Regions from separate parts of the Pseudactinotalea sp. Z1748 genome, predicted to be linked through region 2. Evidence: riboswitches for the same ligand, from Rfam matches in the RefSeq annotation. Region 2 holds a riboswitch; the other holds the start of a gene.
What was found. Region 2 has a riboswitch for FMN ahead of ribD (bifunctional diaminohydroxyphosphoribosylaminopyrimidine deaminase/5-amino-6-(5-phosphoribosylamino)uracil reductase RibD). Riboswitches for the same ligand answer to the same signal wherever they lie in the genome.

Region 1: linked by a shared signal. The riboswitch ahead of ACO0LU_RS09050 (ABC transporter permease) and the one ahead of ribD (bifunctional diaminohydroxyphosphoribosylaminopyrimidine deaminase/5-amino-6-(5-phosphoribosylamino)uracil reductase RibD) in region 2 are both predicted to bind FMN.

The regions. Positions count from the first base shown of each region.
Region 1 is NZ_JBMPQB010000003.1:355,030-370,384, reverse strand. It holds gene metK (methionine adenosyltransferase) at 1-132, shown strand, start outside; gene ACO0LU_RS09070 (primosomal protein N') at 202-2,352, shown strand; gene fmt (methionyl-tRNA formyltransferase) at 2,419-3,360, shown strand; gene ACO0LU_RS09060 (RsmB/NOP family class I SAM-dependent RNA methyltransferase) at 3,353-4,912, shown strand; gene rpe (ribulose-phosphate 3-epimerase) at 4,959-5,624, shown strand; FMN riboswitch at 5,694-5,829, shown strand; gene ACO0LU_RS09050 (ABC transporter permease) at 5,914-6,687, shown strand; gene ACO0LU_RS09045 (ABC transporter substrate-binding protein) at 6,696-7,784, shown strand; gene ACO0LU_RS09040 (phosphoribosyl-ATP diphosphatase) at 7,805-8,068, shown strand; gene hisG (ATP phosphoribosyltransferase) at 8,097-8,939, shown strand; gene ACO0LU_RS09030 (PH domain-containing protein) at 9,038-9,508, shown strand; gene ACO0LU_RS09025 (DUF3866 family protein) at 9,440-10,552, opposite strand; gene ACO0LU_RS09020 (helix-turn-helix transcriptional regulator) at 10,678-11,655, shown strand; gene ACO0LU_RS09015 (helix-turn-helix transcriptional regulator) at 11,645-12,637, shown strand; gene ACO0LU_RS09010 (hypothetical protein) at 12,681-13,010, shown strand; gene tatA (twin-arginine translocase TatA/TatE family subunit) at 13,158-13,427, shown strand; gene tatC (twin-arginine translocase subunit TatC) at 13,430-14,416, shown strand; gene ACO0LU_RS08995 (diacylglycerol/lipid kinase family protein) at 14,463-15,355, shown strand, end outside.
Region 2 is NZ_JBMPQB010000005.1:78,405-93,759, forward strand. It holds gene hemB (porphobilinogen synthase) at 1-731, shown strand, start outside; gene hemL (glutamate-1-semialdehyde 2,1-aminomutase) at 728-2,050, shown strand; FMN riboswitch at 2,116-2,243, shown strand; gene ribD (bifunctional diaminohydroxyphosphoribosylaminopyrimidine deaminase/5-amino-6-(5-phosphoribosylamino)uracil reductase RibD) at 2,326-3,360, shown strand; gene ACO0LU_RS12030 (riboflavin synthase) at 3,372-3,971, shown strand; gene ribB (3,4-dihydroxy-2-butanone-4-phosphate synthase) at 3,968-5,344, shown strand; gene ribH (6,7-dimethyl-8-ribityllumazine synthase) at 5,341-5,850, shown strand; gene ACO0LU_RS12045 (cation diffusion facilitator family transporter) at 5,838-6,515, opposite strand; gene cmtR (Cd(II)/Pb(II)-sensing metalloregulatory transcriptional regulator CmtR) at 6,512-6,868, opposite strand; gene ACO0LU_RS12055 (aldo/keto reductase) at 6,980-7,258, shown strand; gene ACO0LU_RS12060 (alpha/beta fold hydrolase) at 7,396-8,088, opposite strand; gene ACO0LU_RS12065 (DinB family protein) at 8,085-8,888, opposite strand; gene ACO0LU_RS12070 (hypothetical protein) at 8,902-9,045, opposite strand; gene ACO0LU_RS12075 (helix-turn-helix transcriptional regulator) at 9,132-10,085, shown strand; gene ACO0LU_RS12080 (arsenic resistance protein) at 10,094-11,059, opposite strand; gene ACO0LU_RS12085 (ArsR/SmtB family transcription factor) at 11,165-11,587, shown strand; gene ACO0LU_RS12090 (SulP family inorganic anion transporter) at 11,584-13,224, shown strand; gene ACO0LU_RS12095 (sugar isomerase domain-containing protein) at 13,270-14,028, opposite strand; gene ACO0LU_RS12100 (N-acetylmannosamine-6-phosphate 2-epimerase) at 14,045-14,749, opposite strand; gene ACO0LU_RS12105 (N-acetylglucosamine kinase) at 14,761-15,355, opposite strand, start outside.

The DNA.
Region 1 (15,355 bases), on a different contig from region 2:
ATCGACCACCTCGACCTGATCCGGCCCATCTACGCCGCCACCAGTAACTACGGCCACTTCGGCCGCGAGGTACCCGAGTTCACCTGGGAGCGCACCGACAAGGTGGCGGACCTGCGAGCAGCCGCCGGCTGAGCACCGCCGCACCTGGACCGGCACCGCGACGGGTTTCCCGCTGTGGGCGCTTCATGGTGGGATCGGCACATGAGCACCCACCAACCCGCCCTGCTTCAGGTGGATGCTCCCGGCCCCGAATCCGAAACTGGCCCCGGGCTCGTGGCCCAGGTTCTGGTGGTGACCCCGCTGGCGCACCTGGACCGCCCCTTCGACTACGCCGTGCCACCGGAGATGTCGGCTGCAGTGCGTCCCGGGGTCAGGGTCAAGGTCCGGTTCGCCGGTACCGAACGCGATGGCTTCGTCATCTCCCTCGGCCCACCGGCCACTGCCGGGCGTGCCCTGTCGCCGCTACGGCGGGTGGTCTCGGACCTGCCGGTGCTGACCGAGGAGGTGTTGGCCCTGTGCCGGGCGGTAGCCCGGCGGTACGCCGGCACCGTCACCGACGTGCTGCGCCTGGCCGTCCCGCCCCGGCACGCCGGCGCCGAGAAGGCGGCCCTGCAGCGCATCCTCGCCGCGAGCGGGCAGGGCCAAGCGGACGCCGACGACGACTCCCCCGCCCAGCAGGCCCCGTCCGGTGGCGACGGGGTCGGCCCGGGCTCGACCCAGGAGGTCAGCTGGCCCACGGTCACGGCGGTCGCGGATGAGCAGGTGTGGTCGCCGTATCCCGGGGGTTCTGCGTTCCTGCGCCGGCTGGCGGCGGGGGAGTCGCCCCGCGCGGTCTGGTCGGCGCTTCCGCGCGCCATCCAGGGAGCCCACTGGGCCGAGGCGATCAGCCACGCCGTGCTGGCCACCTGCACCTCCGGGCGATCCGCCGTCGTGGTGCTGCCGGACACCACGGACGTGCACACCCTTGGCGCTGCCCTGACCCGCGTCGGCGTGGCGCACGAGGTCCTCGCCGCCGATCAGGGCCGCTCGGCCCGGTACCGCCGGTTCGTCCTCGCCCTGACCGGACAGGTGCAGGTGGTGATCGGGACCCGGTCAGCCGCCTTCGCGCCGGTGCCTGACCTGGGCCTGGTGGTGTGTTGGGACGACGGTGACGACTCCCTTGCGGAGATGCGCACCCCGTACCCGCACGCCCGCACGGTGCTGGTCCAGCGTGCCACCGGTGCCGGCGCCGGTGCGCTGATCGGGGGGTACGTCCGCACGCCGGCGGCCCAGTTGCTGGTGCAGCAGGGCTGGGCCCGGTCACTGCACGCCGACCGGACCACCGTGCGTGCCGCGGTCCCCAGGGTACAGGCACCCGGCGAGGTGGAACTGGAAGCGGAGGGCCCGGCCGGGCGGGCTCGCATCCCCGGGGTGGCGTGGCGGTTGCTACGGAGCGGTTTGCAGTCCGGCCCGGTTCTGGTCCAGGTGCCGCGCAGGGGGTACCTGCCCGCGATCTCGTGCGCGGGCTGTCGCACCCCGGCCCGGTGCCGGGCGTGTCACGGCCGGCTGCGCCTACCGGCCCGGGGAGCCACACCCGGGTGCGGTTGGTGCGGGCGAATCGCGACCGGCTGGCGGTGCGCCGAGTGCGGGCGCGCCGAACTGCGGTCCGCCCGCGTGGGTAGCGACCGAACAGCGGAGGAACTGGGCCGCGCCTTTCCCGGTGTGCCGGTGCTCGTCTCCGGCCGGGACGGGGGAGTGGTGCCCGGTGTCGATGACCGGCCCCGGCTGGTGGTGGCCACCCCAGGGGCCGAGCCGGTGGCCGAGGGCGGCTACTATGCCGCCGCGCTGCTCGATGCGGCGGTGACCACCGAACGTCCCGAACTGGACGCCGGGGTGGAGGCATTGCGGCGGTGGTTGCGGGCGGCGGCGCTGGTGCGATCGGCCGCGGACGGGGGCGGGGTGATCCTGCTCGGTCACGGTGCCCCGGTGCCGTCCCAGGCCCTGGTGCGGTGGGACCCCATCGGGCTGGCGCAGCGCGAACTGGATGAGCGGGCCGAACTGGGCTTCCCCCCGCAGGCCCACATGGCCGCGCTGTCCGGCCCGGCTTCCGCGGTGCGCTCCTTCCTGCGTGCGCTGCAACTGCCCTCTGGTGCGGAGGTGCTCGGGCCGGTCGAACTGCCCGGCGTCCCGCAGGCCGAGGGCTCCGGCTCCGGGCCGCAGGCGGAGGAAACGATGGTGCGCGCCCTGGTGCGCGGGCCCCTGGGCCAGGGCGAGCCCATCAACATCGCACTGCTGCACACCCAGGCCCACCGCAGTGCGCGCAAGGAGCCGGGTACCGTCCGGGTCCAGGTGGACCCGGTGCAATTGTGGTGAGGGCCAGCACCTAGACTCGGGAGGCCGCCACCGGGTGCGGCCGTGGACGAGGGAGAGGCGAGATCGATGCGCGTGCTGTTCTGCGGGACTCCCGCCGTGGCGGTGCCGACGCTTCGTGCCCTGCTGGACAGCGACCACGACGTGGTCGGCGCCCTGACCCGCCCTCCCGCGCCGGTGGGGCGGCGCCGCCGGTTGACCCCCAGCGCGGTACACCAGGCAGCATCGGAGCACGGTCTACCGGTCGTCACCACCGACCGGCCCCACGGCGAGGATGAACTCGCACAGATCACCGCCCTGGAACCCCAGATCAGTGCCGTGGTCGCCTACGGCGCGCTGCTGCGCGAGCCCGCCCTGTCCGCGCTGCCCCACGGATGGGTCAACCTGCACTTCTCCCTGCTGCCGGCCTGGCGCGGTGCTGCTCCCGTCCAGCACGCGATCCGGGCCGGGGACACCCGGACCGGAGTGAGCACCTTCCGGATCGAGGCCGGGCTGGACACCGGCCCGGTGTATCTCACCCAGGACCATCCGATCCGCCCCTGGGACACGGCGGGAGAGCTGTTGACCGAGCTGGCCGATGTGGGTGCGCCGCTGCTCGTGCGCACCCTGGATGAAATCGAAGCCGGCACCATTTCGCCGGTTCCGCAGCCGGAGACCGGGGTCAGTCACGCCCCACGACTCAGTGCCGCCGACGGGCACGTCAACTGGTGCGCGCCGGCACAGGTGGTGGACCGGCAGATCCGGGCCACCACACCGGCACCCGGGGCCTGGACGACCTATGAGGGCCGCCGGATGAAGATCGGGCCGGTCCGTCCCGATGCGCAAGCCGCTGCCCTGGCGCCCGGGGTGCTCGAGGCAGGCGCGCAGGCCGTGCTGGTGGGCACCGCCTCCACCCCGGTGCGCCTGACCGATCTGGCGCCGGCCGGTAAGGGATGGATGGATGCCACCGACTGGGCCCGCGGAGCCAGGTTGCCCAGCGACGCCCGGTTCGAGGGGACCGATGATGACTGAGGAGCACCGCGGGCGCCGGGGCACCGGCCGGCCCGGGCCGCGAAGGGGGCCGGACGGCGCGCGAGGTGGGCCGAGGCGTGGGGACCGGCGGCAGACCTCGGGCCGGCCCAGCCGCGGGGGCACGTCCGGTACGCCCGGGCCCCGTGCAGGCAGCCGGAATCCGCGCGCACAGGCTTCCCCCGCGCGCGTGGTGGCACTGGAGGTGCTCACGGCGGTCGCCGAGTCCGACGCCTACGCCAACCTGGTGTTGCCACCGTTACTACGCGAACGCGGAATCAGCGGGCGTGATGCGGCGTTCGCCACCGAACTCACCTACGGCACCTTGCGACTGCAGGGCCGTTATGACGCCATCATCGGCCTGGTCTCGGACCGGGCGGCCAGGAGCCTGGACCCGGCGGTGGCCCGGGTGCTGCGGCTGGGCGCCCACCAGATCCTGGCCATGCGCGTGCCGAACCACGCCGCCGTCTCGGAGTCCGTCGCCCTGGCACGCGGCTCCATCGGGGCCGGCCCGGGCAACTTCGTCAACGCGATTCTGCGCCGGATCAGCGAACATGCACTGGAGCACTGGCTCACACAACTGCCCAGCCCGGTCACGGACACCGGACTGGACGTGGACGCCGCCGCCATGGTCCACTCCCACCCGGCCTGGGTGGTCCGGGCCATCCGGGCCGCACTGGGACCGGAGGCCGGCGCGGACCAGGTCGAGGCGGCGCTGGCGGCCAACAACACCGCGCCCGCGGTTTCGTTGTGCCTGCGTCCCGGCCTGGCCGTTCCCGGGGACCTGCCTGCCGACACCGCCACACCGGGCCGGTGGGCGCCGACGGCGCAGATGCTGGCCTCCGGGGACCCTGGCGCCTTGGCCGCCGTGCGCGCCGGCACCGTCGGCGTACAGGACGAGGGGAGCCAACTGGTCACCCTGGCCCTTGCGGACACCGATCTGGAGGGCACCGACTCCACCTGGCTGGACCTGTGCGCCGGCCCGGGCGGGAAATCCGCACTCCTGGGCGCCCTGCTCGCCGAACGCGCGCCCGAAGGCGTGCTCACCGCGAACGAACTGGCCCCGCACCGGGCGGCGCTGGTGGCCGACTCGGTGCGGGCGGTGCGAGGCGTACTGCCGGGACTTCAGGTGCGCACCGGTGATGGTCGCGACGTGGGCACCGCCGAGCCCGGTCGGTACGACCGCGTCCTGGTCGATGCGCCGTGCACCGGCCTGGGGGCGCTGCGCCGTCGGCCCGAATCCCGGTGGCGTCGCACCCTGCAGGACCTGGCCGCACTGACCACCCTGCAGCGCGAACTGCTCACCTCGGCCCTGCGCGCCGTCCGTCCCGGGGGAGTGGTGGCCTACGTCACCTGCTCCCCGCATATGGCCGAGACCAGTGTGGTGGTCACCGACGTGCTGCGAGACTTCCCCGGCGCCACGCTGCTGGACGCCGCTGCCGCGCTCGGCCGGGTCTCGGTCACCCCGCCCGGTGACCTCACCGGGCCGATGGCGCAACTGTGGCCGCACCGGCACGGCACCGACGCGATGTTCCTGGCACTGATCCGGCGGTGACGGCCACGGCCATGAGGTGCCGGTCGAGGAAGTAGGCTGGCGAGCCATGGCGATCCTCATCTCACCAAGTGTGCTGAACGCGGACCTGTCCCGCCTCACCGAGGAGGTCGAACGGATCAGCGCCGCCGACTTCGTGCATCTGGACGTCATGGACAGCCACTTCGTCCCGAACCTGACGTTCGGGTTACCGGTGGTACGGGCACTGTTGGAGCACGTCTCCACCCCGGCCGATGTTCATCTGATGATTGAGGACCCGGACACCTGGGCGCCGCAGTTCGCCGAGGCGGGTGCGGCCTCGGTCACCTTCCATGCCGAGGCGTCCGTCGCCCCGATCCGGCTGGCCCGGCGGCTGCGTGAAGCAGGTGCGCGCGCCGGGATCGCGCTGAAACCCGACACCCCGGTGGAGCCCTACCTGGACCTACTCGGCGAGTTCGACATGGTCCTGGTGATGACGGTGGAACCGGGGTTCGGCGGCCAGCCGTTCCTGAGTTCGATGCTGCCGAAGATCACCCGGGCCCGACGTGCGATCGAGCAAGCCGGCCTGGACGTGTGGGTGCAGGTGGACGGCGGCGTCTCCCGGGACACGATCGCCCAGGCCGCCGGCGCCGGTGCGAACATGTTCGTCGCCGGATCCGCGGTGTACCGGGCCGCGGACCCGAACGCGGAAATCGCCGCCCTGCGCGACCTCGCCACCGCCGCCTACCCGGCCTGACGGGCCTCCCGGGGAAAGCGCCGTGCGGGCACAACCGGACCCGGATGTGGCACACTAAGGCCAGCAAGAGACGTGCTCCGGGGTCGGTGAAAATCCGAACCGGCGGTGATAGTCCGCGACCCGGCCGACGCATTCGTGCGGCGGGCGGTTGACCTGGTGGAATTCCGGGACCGACGGTTAAAGTCCGGATGGGAGGATGCACGCGGCGCCGATACGTATCGGCGCCGGCCGAGGTTGCGCCGCGCAACCCAGGCGGACCCCGGGTCACGCCTGGGAAGGAGAGGCCGCCGTGGCCCGCAGCACCGTCACCTTGGTGGCGCCCCGAGCAGGACCCGCGCTGAGCGTCCTGGCCCCGGTGGTGGCCGGCATCTCGGTGCTGCTGGGCTGGGAACTCCTCGCGTGGTCGTTGGACTCCCGTTCCCTGCCAGCGCCCAGCGCCCTGGGCCCGCGGCTGCTCACCGAGTGGCGTGAGGGCGGCCTGGCCGGATACGCCACCACCACCATGGCCGAGGCACTGCTGGGGTGTCTCATCGGGTTCATGGTCGCGGTGCCGCTGGGTTACCTGATCGCCCGCTCGGCGGCTGTCTCCGCCGCCCTGGGACCCTACGTTGCCGCGACCCAGGCGATCCCCGCCGTGGCGCTGGCGCCGTTGCTGGTGCTGTGGATCGGGTACGGCCTGGTGCCGATCGCTCTGTTGTGTGCCCTGCTGGTCTTCTTCCCGATCCTGATCAACACGACCCTCGGCCTGACCACGCTGGACCCCGATGTCATCGATGCGGCCCGGGTGGACGGAGCCGGCCGGGGCCGGTTGCTCTGGCACATCGAGGCACCGCTGGCGCTGCCGTCCCTGCTCGCCGGGGTACGTAACGGCTTCGTCCTGTCCGTCACCGGCGCTGTGGTCGGGGAGTTCGTGATGGGCGGTCAGGGTCTGGGGATGCTGCTCACGGTTTACCGGGACCGGCAGGACACCGCCGGCCTGTTCGCCGTCCTCATCGCACTGTCCGTGTTGGCGATGACCTTCTTCTTCGCGATCCGCTACCTAGAACGACGACTGCGTTGGTAAGGAGAACCATGAACGCACCCGCCGCCCTCCGCCGCTCCCGCCCCCGCATCCGCGGCCACCGGGTCCGACGGCGTACCACCCGCGCCCGGGGGACGATCGCTGCGGCCGCACTCGCCGTCGCCGTGCTGGCCGGCTGCGCCGGACAGTCCGGGCCGGGGGATGTGGAGGGAGCCGGCGCCGGGCAGCAACCCGACGCCGCGGAGTCGACCGAGGTGACCATCGGGCTGACCTACATCCCCGATGTGCAGTTCGCGCCGTTCTACCTGGCGCAGGACGCCGGATACTTCGAGGCCGAGGGTCTGGAGGTGGACCTGCGCCACCACGGCGCCTCGGAGTCGCTGTTCGGCGCTCTGGAAGCGGGAGAGGAGGACGTGGTGATCGCCGGGAACGATGAGATCCTGCAGGCGGTCAGCCACGGCACCGACGTGGTGTCGCTGGCCACCATCTACCAGGACTACCCCGTGCAGATCTTTGTGCCGGCCGACTCCGAACTGACCGAGGTCGCTGATCTGGCCGGGCGCAACCTCGGGGTTCCCGGGCCTTTCGGACAGAGTTGGTTCGGGCTCCTGGGCTACCTGGACCGCGCCGGTCTGAGCGAGGATGAGGTGAACATCGAGCACGTGGGTTTCACCTTGTTCAACGCGCTGTCCGAGGGTCACGTGGACGCCGTGGTGGGCTTCGTCACCGCCGACGCCGCTGCCTTCGCCACCGCCGACTTCCCGGTGCGCACGATCGCTGATCCCGACGTGCTCCCTCTGGTGAGCGTCGGACTGGGTGCCTCGCAGGAGTGGCTCAACGACCACTCCGAGGCCGGACCCGGTCTGATCCGGGCTGTGGAACGAGCGGTGGATGACATCCGCGCCGATCCGCAGGTAGCCGTGGACGCTGCCAGCGCGCACATCCCCGGGACCATGACCGACCAGGATGAGGCAGCGGCACTGCTCACCGCGGAGGCGATGGTCGAGCTCTACGGCACCGGAGAGTTCGGCGCGCAGGACCCGGAGGCGTGGGAGGAGATGGCCGAGTTCATGGACCAGGTGGGACTGCTCGACGAGCCCGTCCCAGCAGATGAGGCCTACACCACGCAGTGGCGCTGAGCGCAGTAGGCTGGGCTTCCGTGAAGACGTTCGAGGAGCTGTTCGATCAACTGCAGCAACGTGCTACCGACCGCCCGGCAGGTTCGGGCACGGTGGCGGCCCTGGATGCCGGTGTGCATACGATCGGGAAGAAGGTCATCGAGGAGGCTGCCGAGGCCTGGATGGCGGCCGAGCACGAGAGTGCCGAACGCACCGCGGAGGAGATCTCCCAGTTGCTCTACCACCTTCAGGTGCTGATGCTCGCCCGCGGGCTGACCCTGTCCGACATCTACCGCCACCTGTGACCACCCGGCGCTGACCAAGGAGAGACGCGTGCTGCGAATCGCCGTCCCGAACAAGGGATCTCTCGCCGAGCCCGCCAGCCACATGCTCCGTGAGGCCGGCTACCGCCAGCGTCGCGACGGACGCGAACTGGTGCTGCCCGACCCCGACAACAACGTGGAGTTCTACTTCCTCCGGCCCCGCGACATCGCGGTTTACGTAGGGGCCGGAACCGTGGACGCGGGCATCACGGGCCGGGACCTGCTGCTGGACTCCGGGGTGGACGCGGTGGAACACCGTGCGCTGGGCTTCGCCGGCTCCACGTTCCGGTTCGCCGCCCCGGCCGACCAGATCGCAACCGTGGCCGACCTCGCCGGTAAACGCGTCGCCACCTCCTACGCAACCCTGGTCGATGACCACCTGAGGGCCCGGGGCATCGAGGCCGAGGTGGTCCGGCTGGACGGGGCGATCGAGTCGACCGTGCGCCTCGGGGTGGCCGATGCAGTGGCCGATGTGGTCGAGACCGGGGCCACGCTCCGAGCCGCGGGACTGGAGGTATTCGGTGAGCCGATCCTGCAGTCCGAGGCGGTTCTGATCCGCCCGGCCGGGCCGGAGGCTCCCGGGCTGGTGGTCCTGGATCGTCGCGTGCACGGGGTGCAGGTGGCCCAGCGGTACGTCCTGATGGACTATGACTGCCCGGTCAGCGTGGTCGAGCGTGCGGTCTCGGTGACGCCCGGTTTCGAATCACCCACCGTTTCGCCGCTGCACGACAAGGGGTGGGTGGCGGTCCGGGCGATGGTGGAGCGGGACCGCACCAACCAGATCATGGATCAGCTCTACGAGGTGGGTGCCCGGGCCATCATCGTGACCTCCATCCACGCCAGCAGGATCTAGCGGCACCATCCCGCCCGGGCTGCGCACGAGCAGGTGGCCGCTGCGGATGCGTCCCGGCAGCCACGGATGCACGATGGAGCAGGAGGTCGCAACGCACCATGTCCCGCCAGGACGATCCGTACCGGCCCTTCCGGCCGCGCGCCACGCGCGTGATCATCCCCATCCTGTTGGTGGCCTGCATCGCCGGATCCGCAGCAATCATCGTGCGTCTGGTGCAGTTCTCCGGTGACTACTCCGCCCAGATCCTCTCGGTCGTCCTGGTGCTGGCCCTGGTGGTGAGCTTCCTGCTCCGGGTGCTGGCGATCCGCGCCGTCCCCGACACCGAGGGGCTGCGGGTGTACAACATCGTGCTGCGCCACCACCTGCCCTGGCAGCGGATCGTCTCGGTGCACTTCGGGGACCGGTCCTGGGTCCAACTGGACATCGCTGACGGCACCACGTTGTCGGTGATGGCGGTCCAGCGCGCCGATGGGACCTACGCCCGCCAGGAGGCCGCCCGGTTATCGGCCCTGGTCACCGCCGCTGAGGGTGTGGGCGAGGACCCCGGCCACCGCCGCGGTCAGGAATGAGGCCGGGTCCTGGTCCAACCCACGTCCCATGGTGGACAGCGGTACCGGGCTCTGCGCCAGCGCCTCGGAGAGCCCGTCGGTGCCGACCGGATACAGGCGGTGCCCCGCCGCGGTCAGCGCACCGGACTGCTCCTGGATTCGATCGGCCACCTCGGCCAACGCGGCCGGCAGTACCGGAACCGGGATGTGCACCGGACGCAGCGCCACCTTGGTCAGCGCGGTCAGGGAGTGGTGCGAGATGCCGTAGTGACGGGTGCGCCGGTCGGCGCCGGAGACCCGCAACACCGCCACCGGGGCGCCACCGAGAGCCGCGGCGGCGTTCAGGGCCTCGCCCACGGCCACCCCGGAGAAGCCCCAGGCGGTCCCGGTACCCACGTTCCCGGGGCCCTGGGCCACGACCACCAGATCTGCGCCCAGCACGTGCCGGGCGACCAGGAGGCCGGTGTGAACGTTCACCGCTTCGTGGTCTCCGCCGAAGGCCTGCCCCACCGAGATGGTCCCGATCAGCCAGTCTGCCTCGCGCAAGCCTGCCACGGCGCGGGAGAACCACACCGGCAGCGCGGCGTCGTCGGTCATCAGATAGGCGACCCTGGGCCTGGCTGCACCGGCCTGTCCGGCCGCCCACCGGGCGCCGGCCAGCACCGCCGGGAGGGCGGAGTGCAGGTCCGCCACCACCACCGGCAGACCGTTCAGGTCAGCCGCGTCAGCCAATTGGGAATGGAACGGGGACTCCTGCTCATCGGCCGCGAGCACCATAGTCTGCAGCGGGGTATAGCGGGACTTGATGATGTGGCCGGGTCCGGGCGGTGGATCCGGGGGCAACCGATCCGGGAGCGCCACCACGAAGGCGTATCCGCCGGTACCCAGGCCGCGGGCCAGGGCGGTGGTGTTCAGCAGCACCCGGTCGCCCGGGCGCGGATGTCCCACCAGATCGGGGTAGGCGAGGGCGCGTAGCGTCTCATCGCCCACGCTCACCTGCACCTCGATCGACCCGGTCCAGGCCCGACCGAGTTCGGTCACCACACCCTCGCGCCACGTGATCACCTGGGCAACCTACCCGCTTCCCGGCGCTCCCGGGCTGTGATGACCGGCGCACTGGCGCCTCACGGGCACGGTTTCGAGCCAGGGCTGCGGTGCTCCACCCGCAGGTTCGGCATTAGCCTGGGGGTATGAGTGCACGCCTGGACGCCGCCGAACGGCTGCTGGCGCTGGTGATTGCGCTGTCCCACACCACCCACCGGATGACGAAGGGGCAGATCCGTGCGGGCGTGGCCGGGTACGCCGATGCCCGGTCGGATGAGTCCTTCGAGCGCATGTTCGAGCGGGACAAGGACACCCTGCGCAGCCTGGGCGTGCCCCTGGTCACGCTGACGGACCCGACCCACGAGGATGATGTCGGCTATCGCATCGACACCACCGCCTACGCACTGCCGGCGGTCGACTTCACCCCGGCGGAAGTGGGGGTGCTCTCGCTCGCGGCCCGGGTGTGGCAGGACTCGCGACTATCGGCCCAGGCCCAGCGCGGCCTGACGAAACTGCGGGCCACCAGCGCCAGCGCCCAGGAACTGGAGCCCGCCCTGGCGCTCCGGGTACGGGGCCCCGATGCTGCCTTCGACGAACTTCTGGAGGCGATCATGGCCCGCCAGGCCGTGCAGTTCGACTACCGGGCGGCCAACACCGGGACCGTGGCCCGGCGCACCGTGGAGCCGTGGCGATTGTTCGCCAAGGACCGGGGTTGGTACCTGGTCGGATTCGACCGGGACCGGGACGCCCAGCGCCGTTTCCGGCTCTCCCGTATTGCCGGGCGCGTGCACCGGGAAGGGCCGGCCGGTGTCGTCGTCATCCCCGGCCCGGAGGCTGGCCGGGACCAGGCCCCGCGCACCCGGGTCCGGGTGGGGGTACTGCCCGAGCGGGCCGCAGCGCTGCGGGTCAGGGCCACCGCCCCCGCGCAGCCGGACCCGGAGGGGAGGCGAGAGGTGCTGGAGATCGACGCTGCCGACCCCGAACTGATCGCGGAGGAGCTCGCCGGGTACGGCGAGGCCGTGGTGGTGCTGGATCCGCCGCAGGTGCGCGAAGCGGTGTTGCGACGGCTCCGGGCGATCGCGCACGTCCACCCCGGGCAGGACGGAGTACCCCGTGCGGGCTGAGAACTCCGCGGACCGGGTGGTGCGTCTGCTGGCTCTGGTGAGCTATCTGGACGATCACCCCGGGGTGAGGGTGGCCCAGGTCGCAGAGCACTTCGGCGTCAGCGAGGCCCAGGTGCTCAAGGACGTGGACACGTTGTGGGTCTCCGGTACTCCGGGGTATCAGCACAACGACCTGATCGACTTCGCCGCCGATGATCATGAGCGCAACATCCTCACCCTGATCGAGCCCCAGGGGATGGAGACCCCGTTGCGACTCGGTGCCGTCGAGGCGGTGTCGCTGCTGGTGGCGTTGCGCTCCCTGGCCGAGACCGCGGGGGCGGGGGAGCAGGAGGTGGTCGCCTCGGCGCTGGAGAAGCTCACCGCCGCTGCCGGGAGCGCCGCGCACGCGGCCCGGTCTATCGATGTAGGCACGGGCCGGTCCGGATCCGACGGGATCGATGATCGGCTGGACCAGGTGCGTATCGCGATCGAACAGGGCCGCCAGCTTCACCTGAGATATGTCTCGGCTGCCGACGTGGTCTCGCATCGCACGGTGGACCCGTTGCGCTTGCTGACCGACTCCCAGCGCTACTTCCTGCACGCGTGGTGCCACCGCGCACAGGACCTGCGCCAGTTCCGGGTGGACCGCATCCTGGACCTGGAGGTCCTGGAGGCATCGGCTGCCGACCATTCCGACCTGCACACCGCCGACACACCCGATCCGGAGCTGGCCAGCGCGCGCTGGCGGGTCCGCCTGGAACTGGCGTCCCGGGCCCGGTGGGTAGCCGAACAGTTCGAGGTGGCCGGGGTGACCGAACTCGGCGAGGGCCGCTTCGCCGTACAGATCGATGTGGTGGACCCGTCCTGGTTGCGCAACCTGGTCCTATCCCTCGGCCCCGACGTCTTGGCGGTGAGCCCGCCCGAGGTCGCCGCGGAACTGTCCGCCTTCGCTCGCCAGGCGCTGGGAGCCTACGACGAGGACGCGGCAGCCACCGGTCAGTAGCGGTGGGACCCGCGCATGGCCGGGGGCGCCTAGACTGCGGGATATGTGGTTCGCGATCTGGACGGTGCTCATCCTGGGCGCGCTGGCCTTCCTCGCCTACCTGGGATGGCGGTTGTGGCGGGGCTCGATCCAGCCGCTACTGGTCGAGTTCGGCCGGGCCGCAGAGGTCACCGGTCGCCTGGCGGTGCAGGTGGCGCAGTTGCAGCAGGCCCACCCCGACCCGGTGTTCACCTCGGACGTCTTCGCCGATGCCGCCCAGCGCGAGGGATTCGCGCGGTTGCGTCATGAGGTCAGGCAGATCCGGCGAGATCGCAAGGCCGAGCGCAGAGCCCGTACCTACACCCGATGGCGGGAACTGGGTCAGCCGTTCTGAGACCGGCGTTGCCGGAGCGGTCGGGGTAGGAGCGGGCCGGGGAGTTCACGACGTGTTCGTTCAGCGACACTGACGGCACCGGTCAACGGGGGATACACTCGGCAGGTAGACTGGGTGGAAATACGCCTCGTCGTGGAGGGATCCTTTATGTTGCGCAATCCGGCCTTCTGGGTCGTCCTGTTCCTGGTCATCGTGCTGCTCTTCGGGGCGAACAAGCTCCCAGCCCTGGCCGGCAGCGTGGGCAAGTCGCTGAAGATCTTCAAGAAGGAGGTCAACGAACTCCAGGAAGATGGTGAGGCCAAGTCCGAGCAAGACTCCGGTACCGCCACCATCTCCTACGACCAGCCCACGGCGAGCACGTACCAGCCACCGCAGGCAACCCGGCACACCAGTTCACCCGCTGAGCCTCCGAAGTAGGAGTGGCGCAGCGCAACACCCGGCGCCGCGACCCTGAGGGACGGATGTCCCTGTCCGCCCACCTGAAGGAGTTGCGGCGGCGGTTCATTCTGGGTGCAGTGGGCGTCCTCGTCGGCGCCATCGCGGGCTGGTTCCTGTCCGATCAGGTGCTGGTGATCATGCAGGAGCCGATCGAGCGGCTCCAGGCCGAGGGCCTGAGCGCGCAACTGAACTTCCAGGACGTCACCTCCGCACTGGATGTGAAGGTGCGGGTCTCCTTGACGCTGGGCCTGATCCTGTCCAGCCCGTGGTGGATGTACCAGGTCTGGGCCTTCATCAACCCGGGCCTGACCACCAAGGAGAAGCGCTACACGGTCGGCTTCGTGGGCGCCGGTGTCCCGCTGTTCGTCGGCGGGGTGGCGATGGCGTGGATCGCCCTACCCAACACGGTCCGGCTGCTCACCCAGTTCACCCCTTCGGGCGATACCGCCTCGAACTTCATCAACGCCACCGTCTACCTGAAGTTCGTCATGCAGTTCGTGCTGATCTTCGGGTTCGCCTTCCTGCTGCCGCTGATCATGGTGGCACTGACGTTCCTCGGTGTGGTGCGTGGCGTCACGTGGCTGCGGGGGTGGCGCTGGGCAGTCATCCTGATCTTCGTCATCGCCGCACTGGCGACCCCCACGGCTGACCCGGTCACCTTCATCCTGATGGCTATCCCGGTGATCATCCTGTACTTCATCGCGGTGGGCGTGTGCGTGCTGCGCGACCGCAGCAGGGACAAGAAGGCCGCCGCGGACGACTCAGCGGCCGAGGGGCCGGGGGACGAGGGACCAGCACAAGGCCGAACACGCGACGACGACGGCGCACCAGGCGGCGGTGGCACCGTGGGTGAGGGGTCGGTCGAACCGGCCGGCCAGATAGCCGGGGGCGGTGCAGCAGAGACCGCCGCGGACGACCCGGTTGAGGAACTTCCGCGCGGGACCGGTTCGGGCACCGCCCCGGCGTGAGTCGTCCCCAGCCCAGTGGGCCCGTTCCCGGCTGCAGGGCACCCGTGTGACCACCGTCGGTGTGGTAATCAACCCGACCGCCGGGAACGGGCGAGCGCAGGCACGGGGCCTCGAGGTGATGGCGACGTTGAGCGCCAACGGCGTCCGTACGGTGGACCTGAGCGGTCAGGACGCCGAGCACGCCCTGGCCCGGGCCCGGGCCGCCCTGGACACCGTCGACGCTCTGGTGGTGGTCGGTGGTGATGGGATGGCGCACCTGGGCGTGAACGCGATCGCCGGTACCGGTGTCGCGCTCGGTCTGGTGCCGGCTGGTTCGGGCAATGACCTGGCCCGCGCGCTGGGCGTCCCGGTCGGTGACGTACCCGGCGCAGTACGGATGATCCTGCAGGCCGTGGCCGAGGGACCCCGGTACATCGACGCGATCGCGACTAACTCCACCGTCGCTCCGGCCCGGGTACCGCGCTGGACGGCCTGTGTGCTCTCCGCGGGCCTGGATGCGGCCGTGAACGCCCGGGCGAACACCTACCGCTGGCCCGGTGGTGCGGCGCGGTACCTGCGCGGAGTGGTGGCGGAACTGGCGACCTTCACGCCGTACCACTACCGGATCACCATCGATGGGCAGGTGCGCACCCAGTTCGCCACCTTGGTGGCACTGGCCAACGGGCCCACGTTCGGTGGCGGCCTGAAGATCGCCCCGAACGCCGAGTTCGACGACGGCTTGATGGAGGTGGTCATCGCCGACACGCTGAACCGGCGCCAGATTCTTCGGATCTTCCCGCGCCTGTACAACGGTACGCACCTGTCGCACCCGGCCGTACACGTGGTGCGGGCGCGGGAGGTGACCCTCGAGCCCGGGGGAGAGGTCCCCCCGCCGCGAGCGTTCGGCGACGGAGAGGACCTGTTCGCATTGCCGCTGACGGCGAAGGTGCTGCCTCGGGC
Region 2 (15,355 bases):
CGGGCGCTACGGACCCGGACGGGATCGCCAACCGTGGCCTGGCGATGCTGCGGGAGGAGGTGGGCGCGGACGTCGTCATCATCTCCGATCTGTGCCTCGACGAGTTCACCGACCACGGGCACTGTGGTGTGCTGGCGGCGGACGGCTCGGTCGATAACGATGCGACGCTTCGGCGGTACGCCGAGATGTCGCTCGCCCAGCACGAAGCCGGCGCACATGTTCTGGGTCTGTCCGGCATGATGGACGGTCAGGTGGCTGCCTGTCGTGCCGCGCTGGACGAGGCCGGAGCCACCGGCACCGCCATCCTCGCGTACTCGGCGAAGTATGCTTCCGCCTTCTACGGGCCCTTTCGTGAGGCGGTGGACTCCAGGCTCCGTGGCGATCGCCGCACCTACCAGATGGACTTCGCGAACCGCACCGAGGGCACGCGCGAGGCGCTTCTGGACCTCGCGCAGGGCGCCGACGTCGTCATGGTCAAGCCGGCGCTCGGCTACCTCGATGTTCTGTCCGACGTCGCTTCGGCCGTTGACATCCCGGTGGCCGCCTACCAGGTGTCGGGCGAACTGGCGATGGTCGAGGCGGCTGCGGCGAACGGCTGGCTGGACCGGGACCGCACCATCCTCGAGACGCTGACCTCCATCCGCCGCGCGGGAGCCGGCATCATCGCCACCTACTGGGCCACCGAGGTGGCGGGCTGGCTCACCGCCGGCGGAGGGCAAGGAGAGAAATGACAACGAATGATGATCTGTTCACCCGGGCGCTCGGCGTCATCCCCGGGGGCGTGGACTCCCCGGTCCGTGCCTACGGCTCCGTTGGCGGCAACCCCCGCTTCGTCGCCGCGGCTTCCGGTGCCCGCATCACCGACGTCGAAGGACGCACCTACGTCGACCTTGTGGCCTCGTGGGGGCCGGCACTGCTCGGTCACGCGCACCCCGAGGTCGTCTCTGCCGTCCAGGACGCCGCGGCTGACGGGCTGTCTTTCGGTGCGCCAACCCTCGGTGAGATCGAGCTGGCCGAGACCATCCGCGAACGGGTGCCCCCGGCGCAGCGGGTGCGCCTGGTCTCCACCGGAACCGAGGCAACGATGACGGCGGTGCGCCTCGCGCGGGGCGCGACGGGCCGTGACCTCGTCGTCAAGTTCGCCGGTTGCTACCACGGTCACGTCGACTCCCTGCTCGCCGAGGCCGGCTCGGGCGTGGCGACCTTCGGCCTACCCGGTTCCGCCGGGGTCCCGGCGGCAAGCGCCGCACAGACGATCGTGGTGCCGTACAACGACATCGCCGCGATCGAAGCGGTGTTCGCCGAGCGCGGCGAGGAGGTCGCCTGCGTGATCACCGAGGCCGCACCGGCCAATATGGGCGTTGTCGCGCCCGCTGCCGGATTCAATGCGGCCCTGCGGCGTCTCACCGCGCAGCACGGCGCGCTCCTCGTTCTCGACGAGGTGCTGACCGGATTCCGCGTCGGTCCGGCGGGCTGGTGGGGGCTCGAGGGCGCCGAGGAGTCCTGGGCCGCGGACCTCATGACGTTCGGCAAGGTCGTCGGCGGCGGGATGCCGCTGGCCGCGGTTGGCGGTCGGACAGAACTCATGGAACTCCTTGCCCCGACCGGGCCCGTCTACCAAGCCGGCACCCTCTCCGGGAACCCGCTGGCAACCGCGGCCGGGCTCGCGACGCTCCGGCTCGCCGACGCGAGCGTCTACGCGCACGTCGACCGGGTGGCGGGCATCATCGCGCAGGCTGCCGGGCAGGCCCTCTCCGCGGTGGGTGTGCCGCATGTGATCAACCGGGCGGGGAATCTCTTCTCCGTGTTCTTCGGTCAGGGTGCCGCAACCGGCGGCATCCACAACTACGGCGATGCCACGGCGCAGGAGGCGTGGCGCTACCCGGCATTCTTCCAGGCGATGCTCGAGGCGGGGGTGGCCCTGCCCCCGAGCGTGTACGAGGCGTGGTTCCTCACCGCGGCACACGACGACAACGCTGTGGACGTCATCCTCGAGGCATTGCCGCACGCGGCCCGGGCCGCCGCCCGGGCGGTCCCACCTGGTCGATAACGCCAGGCCGCAGCACGGCGGCTTGGCTGTCGCTGGGAAGTGTGCTTGGCTATCGTCCAAGCAACACGTGCTCCGGGGTCGGTGAAATTCCGAGCCGGCGGTGACAGTCCGCGACCCGCGCGTCTGATGACAAGCGGTTGACCTGGTGGAACTCCGGGACCGACGGTGAAAGTCCGGATGGGAGGCAGCACTGTTGGCGCCGTCGGACGACGACGGCGCCAGTGGCATTGTGCGTCCTCAGTCACCCGGCTCACACCGAGGCAAGAGGAGACCAGGTGCCGGACGACGCAATCAACCGGGCGCTCCAGCGCGCCCTCGTTCTCGCTCGGCGGGGACCGCAGCGCGGCGGCAACCCCCGCGTGGGGTGCGTCATCATCGGCTCCTCGGGCGCCGTCCTCGCTGAGGGTTGGCACCACGGTGCCGGGACCGAACACGCAGAGGCCGCCGCCGTGGCGGCAGCTGACCGTGCCACGCTCCGGGGCGCGACCGCCGTCATCACCCTGGAGCCCTGTCACCACACGGGACGCACCCCGCCCTGTTCGCAGGCCCTGCACGCAGCGGGGATCGCCCGGGTCGTGTATGCGGTCCGCGACCCCGATCCGGCCGCCGCCGGTGGCGCACGGTGGCTCCGGTCGCAGGGTTTGGAGGTCCGCACCGCACGGGAGGCAGAGGTGCCCGACGACGTCGTGCGCGGTGCCGAAGCACTCACCGAGGCCTGGGTCACCGCCGTGGAGCGTCGGAGGCCGTGGGTCCTGGGCAAGATGGCGGCCAGCCTGGACGGCCGGGTCGCGGCGGTCGACGGCACCTCGAAGTGGATCACCGGACCGGTCGCCCGCGACCATGCCCACGCGGTGCGCGGCGACGTGGACGCCATCGTTGTGGGCACAGGCACCGTCATCGCCGACGACCCCGCGCTCACCGCTCGCCGGGCCGACGGCACGCCGGCAGACCACCAGCCGCTGCGAGTGGTCGTCGGTAATCGCTCCGTGCCCGCCTCAGCAGCGATCCGCCACGGCCCGGGGGACTGGCTCCACCTCACGACACGCGACATCCCCTCGGTCCTCGCGCGGCTCTGGGATGTCGGCGCGCGCCGCGTCCTGCTCGAGGGCGGCCCGACCCTCCTCGGGGCGGCGGTGCGCGCTGGCGTGGTGGACGAACTGCACACCTACCTTGCGCCGGTCCTGCTCGGCGCGGGCCTGGCCGCCGTCCCCGATCTGGGTGTATCAACCCTCGCCGACGCGCACCGCCGACACACGACCGAAGCACAACACCTGGGTGAGGACATCCTCGTCGTCACCCGCCGACACTGAGGAGTTCTCCGATGTTCACCGGACTTGTCGAGGAGGTCGGAACCGTTGACGATCGGACCGACCTTGACGGCGCCGCCGTTCTCGCTGTCACCGCGACCACCGTCCTCGAGGACCTGCGCACTGGCGACTCCATCGCGGTCGCCGGGACATGCCTGACTGTCACCGAACTGGACGAGCGCGGCTTCACAGCCGACATCATGCCCGAGTCGCTGCGCCGCACGACCCTCGGTTCGCTGGGGCCCGGCGACCCGGTCAACCTCGAACGGGCAGTTCGGGTGGATGCTCGGCTGGGCGGCCACGTCGTCCAGGGGCACATCGATGGCGTTGGCACGGTCCTGCAGCGCAGACCCGGCCCCCGATGGGACGAGGTCGACCTCGGGATGCCCGTCGCCCTCGCCCGGTATGTGGCCGAGAAGGGATCCATCACCGTCGAAGGGGTATCGCTGACGGTGACGTGGGCCGGCGAGGAGGCCTTCGGAGTCGCGCTCGTCCCCACGACTCTGGAGCGGACCACCCTCGGTACGCTGGCTCGGGGGGACAGGGTCAACCTCGAGGTCGACGTCGTCGCCAAGTACGTCGCACGGCTACTCTCGGTGAGGGCCGGCGCGTGAGTGTCACGAAAGTTCCTGCGCGATCGGAGCCCTCGGGTGGCGCGGTCTCGGCGCACCGGGAACGCGTCGACGCCGCTCTGGCGTGCCTGCGCGACGGGCGCCCCGTTCTCGTAGCCGACGACCGGGACCGGGAGGACGAGGTCGACGTCATCCTTCCCGCGGCGACGGCCACCACCGCGTGGGTTGCCTGGACCATCCGGCACACCTCAGGCTACCTGTGCGCCCCGCTTCCCGAGCATCGGGCCGACCACCTGGAGCTGCCGGTCATGGTGCGCCGCACCCAGGACCCGCGCGGCACGGCGTACACCGTGTCCGTCGATGCCTCCGGCGGCGTGGGCACCGGCATCTCAGCGGCGGATCGCGCAACGACCCTGCGAGTGCTCGCCGACCCGGCCGCCGGTCCAGCCGACCTCATCCGGCCCGGTCACGTCCTCCCGCTGCGCGCCGTGCCCGGCGGCGTCCTGGAGCGGCCCGGACACACAGAGGCCGCTGTTGACCTGTGCCGCCTCGCCGGCGTCGGTGACGTGGCAGCCATCGCCGAACTCGTCGAGGACGACGGCACGATGACCAACCGTGCCCGGGCGGCGGTCCTGGCGCGGCGGCACGGCCTCGCCCTACTCACGATCGCCGACCTCATCGCCTACCGGAGTGCCGAGGGTCGGCCTGCGGTTCCACCAGCACACACCTCGATCCGGGTCCGCGCCCGCGGGACCGCCCGCCTGCCCACCCCGCACGGGGTATTCGACGTTCACGCCTATGCGGACCTGCGCACCGGGGATGAGCATCTCGCCCTCACCGCGCCCGCCCCGGTTCATGACAGCGCCACCGCCGCGCGCCCGGACCCACTCGTTCGCCTGCACTCCGAGTGTCGCACCGGGGATGCGCTCGGATCCGCGCGGTGTGATTGCGGGGAGCAACTGCGCACCGCTATGGCCCGGGTCGCCGAGGAAGGCGGCGCGGTGATCTACCTCGGTGGTCATGAGGGCCGCGGCATCGGGCTTCTCCCGAAGATCGCCGCATACGCGCTGCAGGATGCCGGGGCCGACACCGTCGAGGCGAACCTCAGGCTGGGCCATCCCGCCGAGGCGCGCGAGTACGGCGCGGCCGCGGCGATCCTCACCGACCTCACGATGCGCAGGATCCGGCTGCTCACGAACAACCCGGCCAAGGTCACCGGCATGACCGACGCCGGCATCGAGGTGAGCGCCGCGCTCGGGCTCGACGTGGGTCACACACCCGATAACCATCGCTACCTGGAAACCAAGAGGACGGCCATGAACCACCATCTGCCGAGTCTGGACGACCGCATGGGCGGCACAACGACTCCCCACCCCGCCGAACGCGGAACGGACGCCACGGAGGACCTGTCATGAGCGGTGCAGGAGCGCCTACCATCACACCCGACGGCGCAGGCCTCACGGTCACGGTGGTCGCCGCGCAGTGGCACACCACGGTGATGGAGGGCCTCATCGCCGGAGCCCTCCGCGCTACGCAAGAAGCCGGTGCTGTCGCGACTCTTGTGCGGGTTCCCGGTTCGTTCGAACTCCCGGTGGCTGCCGCTGCCGCCGCTCGGGCCGGCGCGGACGCAGTCGTCGCGCTCGGCGTCGTGATCCGAGGGGAAACCCCGCACTTCGACTACGTCTGCCAAGCCGCGACGAACGGTCTCACTGACGTCACAGTACGAACTGGTGTGCCAGTCGGCTTCGGACTGCTCACCACCGACGACGAGGCGCAAGCCCTGGACCGGGCGGGACTGCCCAACTCGCGAGAGGACAAGGGAGCCGAAGCAGCTCAGGCAGCCATTGCGACGGTACTCTCCATTCGCCGACTCGACCAGGTCAGGAGGGAGCCGCCCGCTCCGTCGCTTCAGTCGCGCTGACGGCGTGTGTCGCCGGCCGGGCCGTCGCGGGTCATCTCCTCCAGGACTTCGACGGGTGACTCCACATCGCCGCGCCACGCCTCGATGCCCTCACGGATCGCCAGGAAGGCGACCACGAAGGCCGCGACGGAGTCGGCCCAGGCCCAGCCGAACAGGGTGTTGAGCAGCAGACCGATCAACACCGTGCCGGACAGGTAGACGCAGAGCACGAGTTGCCTGGCATCGGCCATGACACTCTTGGACTGCAGTTCACGGCCGGTTCGGTGCTCCAGCCAGGCCAGCGCCGGCATCACGATCAGGCTCAGAGCCGCGATGCCGATACCCAACGGGGAGGAATCGACGTCCCGGGTTCCGGCCAGGGAGAGTACCGAGTCGGTGATCACGTAGGCGGCCAGGGCGAAGAACGCGATGCCGATGGCGCGGACGGTCGGTTTCTCCCAGCGTTCAGGGTGCTCGCGGGTGAACTGCCACGCGACCGCAACCGCGGACAGGACCTCGATGACCGAGTCGAGCCCGAAGCCGATGAGAGCGGTGGAGGAGGCAAGGGCGCCGGCCCAGATCGCGACGACGGCTTCCAGGACGTTATAGGTAATGGTGAAGGCGACGATGAAGCGCACGCGGCGATGGAGCCTCATGCGGCGCGCGGCGGTGACCGCAGCGGTCATGAGGTCCTCGCGGCGCAGCAGTCCGGGACGGGGCAGGCGGCATCCATACACGGTGCGTCCTCATCGACGGCCAGCGTCACCTCGACCAGGACGGTCAGGGCGCGGGCCAGGTGTGGATCGGCGATCTCGTACCGCGTCCGGCGGCCCTCCGGTTCGGCGACGACGATGCCGCAGTCGCGCAGACAGGTGAGGTGGTTGGACACGTTCGAGCGGGTCAGCCCGAGATCGCGGGCCAGCGCGGCCGGGTAGTTCGGCGCGTCCAGGAGCGTCAGGAGGATCCGGGACCGGGTCGGGTCCGCCATGGCCCGGCCCACCCGGTTCATGACGTCGAGATGGTCGGCAACAGTCAGCACCTGATGACTATACAGCGGTGACTGTACCAATTTGTCGCGCCCGTCTTATGACGGCAGCGCTCGGGGTCGGGCCGGCAGACTGGCCGGTGCCGTACTCCCACCACGAAGGGTCTGCTCACCGGCGCCTCCAACGCCTATGGCGGGGGTCGCAGCGAGGTGATCCTGGGCAAGGCGATCACCGAGGCCGGCGGCGTGCCGGCGGGCAAGCAGATCGTCTCCAAGGCTGACGCAGAGCCCGGTACCGGCATCTTCGGCCGGGATCGGGTGATGCGCTCCTTCGAGGAGTCCATCACCAGGCTCGGGCTGGATACCCTGCCGCTGTATCAGTTGCACGACCCGTACACGATCACCTTCGCCGAGGCGATGGGTACCGGGGCACGACGGTCCTGAACGCCGCTCCCTACGGGGGCGGGCTGCGCGCCGGTGGCCCGCGGGAGGGGGCGACCTACGCCTACCAGGTTTGACCTGCTCCGGATGATGGTGACCCGGCCGGTGGCCAACGCGATCACGCTACCGCGCGCAGGGACCTACCCGGTCAGGGTCGAGAGGATCTGCGCGAGTTCCCCGGGCCGGGTCAGCATCGGCCAGTGCCCGGAGTCGATGTCGACGAAGGCGACCTGCTCGGCCTTGGTCAGTTCGGGCATCTCACCGGCCTTCAGCCACGCCTTGGCGTCCTCGGTGCTGTACTCCGGGCACACCAGCACCACCGGCACGGCGTAGCGGCGCTCATCGCGCAGGTGCACCACGCCCTTGGTGACGGCGCCCGGCACCGGGATCGCCGCTGCGCTGAAGCGGTCCTTGGCAGCCTGGTCCAGGTCGGCGGAATCGGGGCCCTCGAAGGCTTCCCAGCCGGGGAAGGGGACCTGCCCGTCGGTGGGTTCGAAGAAGTCCGCGTAGGTTCCGCCGTCAGCGGTCGGGAAGCCGCCGATCAACGCGACCGTGGCGACCTTCTCCGGCCTGGCATCGGCGGCGATCCAGGCCAGGGTGCACGCGGCCGAGTGCCCCACCACCAGCACCTGACCGGATGCGGCGTCCACCGCCTGCAGCACTGCCTCGACCTGGTCGGCGAGTGTGGCCTGCTGCCCGGCGGAGCCGCTGGTCTGTCCCGGGAGCGCCACCGGGTGCGGGCGGTGGCCGAGTCGTCGAAGTTCGCCGGCCACCTCGTCCCAGGCGCTCGCGTCCAGCCACAGCCCGGCGATCAACACGATGTCCATGCTCATCCCTCCTCGTTCGCCAGAATATCCAGGTCACGTTCGGCGTACCGCCGGTGCTCCCACTGCTCGACCAGCACGATCCACAGGCAGGTCCTGACCGGGAAGTCCTCCGCTTGCGGCCAGCCCGGTTCGGTGCGGGTCACCGTCGCCTCCAACCGCTCCGGGGTCAGGTCCTCGATCACCCGGCGCACCGAGGCGGTGCGCTGGTCCCGGACCGCCAGTACCTCGTCCAGGGTTGGACGGGCCTGGCGGTCCCATGGGATTCCGTCCCAGCCGGGCGCTTCGTCCCAGGGCAGGTCGAGCGGGTGCCAGGGGGAGAGCTCGCCCAGGATCATCCGATCCACCCAGGCGGCATTGGCGAAGTTCAGGTGGCGCAGGGTCTGGATGAAGGACCACTCCTCATTGACGCTGCGATGCAGGATCTCCTCATCGAAGGTGCGTGCGCGTTCGATGGTGCCCTGCCACAGGCGCTCCAGGGTGGTCCAGGCCCGGCCGAACTCCTCCGGAGTGCTGGCCCGCAGGAGGGTGCGCTCGGGCTCGCGCCGGTCGAGTTCCGCCTCGATGAGGGGGCCGACGTCGACACCGTTGATCACGACGTTGCGCAGTTCACCATCGATCGTGACGTCGACCAGTTCGGCACCGCGCACCCGGGTCCCGGCGAACAGCGACCCGCGGATGTCCGCGCCGGAGAAGTCGACCGAGCGCATCCGGGCGTCGGTGAACCGGACCCTGGTCAGGTGTGCCTCGCGCAGGTTCACCCGCTCCAGGGTGGCGCCGGCCAGGTCTCGATCGGTGAGATCGGTCACAACCGGGCCCCGCTCATGCCGAGCGGGTGCCACGCCTGCGGCGACGTCCGGAATGGCGGGCCGACGCGCTCCGCGGCCGGATCAGGTCCCACTCCGGTGGGTCGGCCGGGGTGCGCACCACGTGCAAGCCGAGTGCGGCATTGCTGAGTTGTTCCATGACTCCTCCTTCGTTACTGACCACCGTAGAAGCCATTCCGGACGATCTACTTCCGCCTTCCTTAGATGCGGTACTACCGTGGTCCGATGACCGACCTGAGCCCCACCGCCCGTGCGTTGCGCGCGTTGGAAATCCTGCACGCCCGCCCGGGGGTGACCGCCGAGGAGCTGGCCCAGCGGCTGGATGTCAGCGAACGCGCCGCCCGGCGCTACATCGGCATCCTGCGCGAGGCCGGGATCCCGGTGGAAGCGACCCGCGGCCGCTACGGCGGCTATCGGCTGGGCCGCGGCACCCGGCTGCCGCCGGTGACGTTCACCGAACTCGAGGCGCTCGCGCTGGTGATGGCGGTGCTGGACAGCCACCCCACCGCCACCGATGACGACGACGCGGTGGGCCAGGCGCTGGGCAAGGTGATCCGGGCGCTACCCCCGGCGATCGGCCGCCAGGCCGGGGAGATGCGCGCCCACGCCGCGGCTGCACCGGATCCCTATCAGGCCCAGGCTGACCCGGCCATCGCCAGTGCGCTGATCGCCGCTGCTGCAGCGCACCAGCGCACCCGGATCACCTACCGCAGCAACCCGGACCGGGAGTGGGACGCCGACGTGGACCCCTGGTCGGTGGTGGTGCGGTTCGGGCGCTGGTACCTGCTCTGCTTCGCCCACCACGTGCGCGCGGTGCGCACCTACCGGGTGGACCGGATCTTGAAGGTGCAGCCCGGCACGTTCACGTTCGAACCGCGCCAGGACCTGGACCCCGTGGCCGAGCTGGAGGAGAACCTCGGCCTGGGCTGGCCGTTCGAGACGCGGGTGGTCTTCCACCATCCGCCGGACGAAGTGAAGCAGTGGGCGCATCCGGCGATGGGCCGCCTCGATGACCATGCCGAGGGGTGCCTGCTGAGCGGGACCACCAGCGACCCGTACATGTACGCCGCGGAGTGGCTGGCCCGCATCCCGCTGTCCTACCGGGTGGAGGGCGGGGCCGAACTGCGTGAAGCCGTGGTGGCGCTGCGGGATCGACTCGGCGTGGCGGTGTTCGGGTAGCGGACCGGTCAGGTGTCGGGGAACAGCCGGGGCACCAGCCACAGGCAGGCGATCATGCCGAACAGTTCCACCAGCGCCTGGATCACGATCACCAGCGCCACCACCTCCCACCCGGGCGGAAGCGCCAGCGCCACCGGTAGCACCAGGAACGAGTTCCGGGTGGCCAGGGTGAAGGCCAACGTGCGACCCCTCGCCGGAGCCAGGCCGAGGAGAAGGGTGCTGACCCTGGCCACCACCAGTGCGCCGGCGAGGAAGACCGCGGCGACGGTGACGACGACCGGCACCAGGTGGGCGGCCCCGAGTGCGGCATCGGTGTGGGCCGCGGCGACGGCGAGGATGACCAATCCCAGCAGGGGCACCGGGGCGTGTCCCAGGATGTTCCGGATCTGCTCACCATCACGGCGCCGGCGCAGCACCGGCTCGGTCAGCACCGCAGCCAGCAGCGGTCCGAGCACCACGAGCAGCGCCGGCCACAGGTCGGCGATGTCCAGTGCGGCGCTGATCCGGGTACCGGCCATCAGCCACGGGTAGGCAGGTAGGAGGAGGAACTGCAGAAGGAGGTTCACCGGCGTCAGCGCGATCGCGGCCGGTGTGTCACCGCGACCCAACTGCGTGAACGTGATGAACCAGTCGGTGCACGGCACCAGCAGCACCAGGAGCAGTCCCAGCCGCAGCGCGTCGTGGGCGGGGGTGAACTGCAGCATGAGCCATACCAGGGCCGGCATGATCAGGAAATTGCCGGCCAGTGCGGACCCGAGAAATCGACCATCGGCGAATGCCGCTGCCATGGAGCGCAGCGGCACCTGGGTGAAGGTGGCATAGAGCAGCAGGGCCAGCGTCGGCCAGACCGCGATCTCCAGCACGAGGCCGGCCTGGGGCCACCGGCTGCCAGTTCCGAGACCGAGCAGGGCGAAGCCGAGATAGATCCAGACCTGCCCGCGCTCCAGTCGCTCGCGGAGGGTGGGAGTCGGCACGCGGTCGACTGTAGGTCAACGGGGACCGCCTGGAGCCGCGAGCCCCTCGATCCGGTTGACAGGACCGATATGATGGAATAGTCAAGTCATCATCCTGGAGGCAGTGTGGGGTTCGCGGTACGGGATCAGCCGCTGTATGAGATCAAAGCCGACCTGTTCAAGGGTTTGGCGCACCCGTTTCGGATCCGGATCCTTGAACTCCTCTCCGCCGACCCCGAGGTCTCGGTGGCGCAGATGCTGATCGACATGGACCTGGAGGCCTCGCACCTGTCCCAGCACCTGTCCGTGCTGCGTCGGCACCGCTTGGTGACCTCCCAGCGGCGGGGCTCACACGTCTACTACCGGCTCGCCTCCGCGCGAGCCGCCGAACTGCTCACGGTGGCCCGGTTGCTGCTCGCCGACGTCCTGCAGACCAACGCCGCCCAACTCGAACAGGCCACCGCACCGGCGTCGCAGCCCCAGGCTCCGCCCCGGAAGCCGGCAGGGACGGCCCAGGTCTGGCCGACCGATGCGGTGGAGGCTGAGTGAGCACCTGGCGCTCCTTGTTCCCGAGCCGTCAGGACTACACCGGACTGGGCAGGACGTGGAAACGCGACGTGATGGCGGGGCTGACGGTCGGCATCGTCGCGCTGCCCCTGGCCCTGGCCTTCGGGGTGAGTTCCGGTGCGGGCGCGGAGGCCGGACTGATCACCGCGATCGTGGCCGGACTGGTGGCCGCGATCTTCGGTGGCTCCCACATCCAGGTCTCGGGCCCCACAGGGGCGATGGTGGTGGTGCTGCTGCCGATCGTGGTCGACCACGGTCCCGGTGCCCTGGTGGTCACCAGCGTGATGGCCGGCCTTGTGGTGCTCATCGCCGGATTCCTACGGCTGGGCCGCACCATCAGTTACATCCCCTGGCCCGTGGTGGAGGGGTTCACGATGGGGATCGGCGTCATCATCTTCGCCCAGCAGATCCCTGCCGCCGTCGGGGCCTCCGATGCGGTCGGCTCCACCAACGCCGTGGTCGCGGCTGCCCAGGCGTTCGGCGCGGCCACCTGGCCCAGCACCTTCCTGACCCTGGGTGCGGTGGTCACCGTGGCGGCCATCATGGTCGCTACCGGTCGGTGGCTGCCGCAGGTGCCGGGCTCCTTCCTGGGGATCGTGCTCGTGACCGTGATCGCCGTCGTCGCCGCGGTGCCGCTGGAGACCATCGGCGCCCTGCCCGACGGCCTGACCGCACCCACGCTGCCGGAGGTGAACCTGGACATCCTGCAGACGCTGGCCGGGCCTGCCCTGGCGGTGGCCGCGCTGGCAGCGATCGAGTCGTTGCTCTCGGGCCGGGTTGCCCACTCGATGTCCGAGGTGGGCCCGTTCGATGCGGACCGGGAACTGGTGGGGCAGGGCCTGGCCTCGGTGGCCTCGGGCCTGTTCGGGGGCATGCCGGCCACCGCGGCGATCGCCCGCACCGCGGTGAACGTGCGCTCAGGAGCCCGAACCCGGGTCTCCGCGGTGGTGCACGCCCTGGCGCTGCTGGCCGTGGTGTACCTGGCCTCCCGGGTGGTGTCCCAGGTGCCACTGGCCGCGCTCTCCGGTGTGCTGATGGTGACCGCCGCGCGGATGATCTCGGCGCGGGTGGTGCGCACCATGTTCGCCACCACCCGCTCCGACGCGTTGGTGTTCACCATCACCGCCCTGATCACGGTGTCCTTCGACCTGGTGGTGGCGATCCTGATCGGGCTGGCGGTGGCGGCGTTCTTCGTGCTCCGGGGCCTGAGCCGGGCCAGCGGGGTGCACCGGGAAACGATCGCCGGGAAGGTCCAACCCGGCGATGAGCGGATCGCGGTGTTCCGCATCGACGGTGCCCTGTTCTTCGGCGCGGTGGAGCGGATCATGGAACGGGTCGGCGAGCACGAGGGGATCGACGTGGTGATCCTGCGCCTGTCCCAGTTGCATCTGGTCGATGCCACCGGCGCGCACTCCCTGGCCGCGGTGGTCTCGGAGTTGGAGAAGCGCGGCGTCACGGTGCTGATCAAGGGGGTGCGTCCGGAGCACCTGAACCTGATGCGCCGGCTGCAGGTGTTCAGCGCGTTGCGGCACCGCAGCCACCTGTTCGATGATCTGGAGCCGGCGGTGGAGCACGCCCGCTCCCACATCCAGCGGATCGACGCGGCCGCCCGGCCCTAGCCCGCTCCCGCCCCGCGAACCGCCCGGGATGGTGGCGAGGCCGGCTCAGGGCTCGCCGACGCGCAGCCGGGTGCCGTAGCGGGCGCGGATGGCGTCGTTGTGCTCATCCCCGCCGGGTACGTTCGCCGACACCAGGATCGGCGGCGTGTCGCCGCGATCGAGCATGATGCCGCAGACCTCGGCGGCGATCATCTCCGCGATCATGTTGGCGGTGACGGCGCTGGAGGGTACGGCCGCCCCGACACCCGGGATCTCCACCTCGGCATCGCCGAACACCGACCCGTTGTCGATCACCACATCGGCCACCTCGAACAGCCGCCGGCCCGAGGGGTGCCGGGAGGTGATCTGGGTGGTGTGGTCCATGCTGGTCACCGCGATCACCTGGTGCCCGCGCCGGCGGGCCTGCACCGCCATCTCCACCGTCGCCCCGTTGCCGCCGGAGTTCGAGGCGATGATGAAGGCGTCGGCCGGGTGCAGTTCGGCCAGGTCCAGCACCGCGTGGGCGGTCTCGGGCCTGCGCTCGGCATCGGGGGTCATGATGTCGGCCGGGTCGGTATCGCCGTACATCACCACGTCCTTGACGTTGAGTTGATTGGCCGGGACCAACCCACCGGCCCGGCCGGCCACCTCCATCGCGAATCCCCGGGAGTGCCCGGTGCCGAACGCCTGGATGATGCCGCCGGCGTCGAGCGCCCGCACGTACACCTCCGCGGCCGCGCGGATGTTGACGGTCTGGGTGGTCAGCACCCGGGTCACGGCGGACATGATGGCGGATGCGGCGATGGTCTGGTTGATCACGGTCACGGAAGGTCTCCCGGGGTTAGGTGGCACCGCCGCGCGGGGTGGCGGCGGCGAAGGAACGGGTCAGGGTGAACGGGTCGGTGATCGCGGTCCCGACGACGACGGCGTGGGCGCCGGCATCGAAGGCTGCGTTCACATGGGCGGGTGTGCGGTAGCGCCCTTCGGCGACGACGGGCACATCGAACTCGGCGCACATGGCGGCGAGCAGGTCGAGGTCGGGGCCGGCGGGCTCCGGCCGTGCCGTTGCGGTCGCGGTGGCCGCATCAGCACCGGTATATCCGGCCAGCGTGGTGGCCAGCAGATCGGCACCGGCCCGGGCGGCGTGCTCGGCGCTCGGCATCGAGTCACAGTCGGCCATCACCGGCACGTCCAACCGGGCATGGATCGCCTCGATCAACTCCGCCAGGGTCAGTCCCGCAGGGCGCGCGCGTGCGGTGCCGTCCACCGCCACCATCGCGGCCCCGGCGCGCACCACCTGCTCGGCAGCGGTGAAGGTCGGGGTGATGTAGACCCCCACCCGCCGGCCGGCCTTGGTGATCCCGATGATCGGCAGGTCGGTGACCGCGGCGATCGCGGCCACATCGGCAGCCCCGTTCGCGCGGATGCCCACCGCGCCGCCGGCCTCGGCGGCCCGGGCCATCGCGGCCATCACCGGTGCCTGCCGGATCGGACTGGCCTCGGGAGCCTGGCAGGAGACCACCAGGCCCCCAGCCGGAACGGGCATCGCGCGGCCACTCACACCGGCCGCCCGGGGGAGGGAAGGGAGGGGAGATCGCCTTGCGGCTCAACGGCAGGGAACGTCGTCGTCGGCCGGCTCGAAGTGCCGAAGGCGTGCACCATCGCGGCATAGGGCCCGGCATCGCCGCCGGCGAGCCATGCCGCCCCGTCGAGTGCGGTGCCGGCCGGATCCTGCAGGTGCGCGTCCGGCAGCACCTGGGCCAGAGCACTGGCCAACACGGGGGTGAGCACCTGGCGCGAACGCATCAGGCCACCGACCACCACGACCGGGACCGGACCGGTACCGAACCCGGCGGCCGCGGCGGCGATGGAGCGGGCCAGCGAGGTCATCGAGGTCCGCACCAGTGCTGTCGCGGTCGGCTCGCCGGCACCGGCTGCGGAGATGACGTCCGCGGCGAAGGCGGCCACAGCGGCGACCGGTGCCTCGGAGCGATAGATGCGGTGTGCGATCTGGGCCACCGGACCGTACCGGGCGATGGCCGCCTCGGTCAGGGTTGTGGGCGGGTGCAGACCCTCGGCGTGCTCCAGCACGGCCCGCAGCCCGCGCCGGCCGAGTTGGAAGCCGGACCCCTCATCGCCGAGCAGGTAGCCA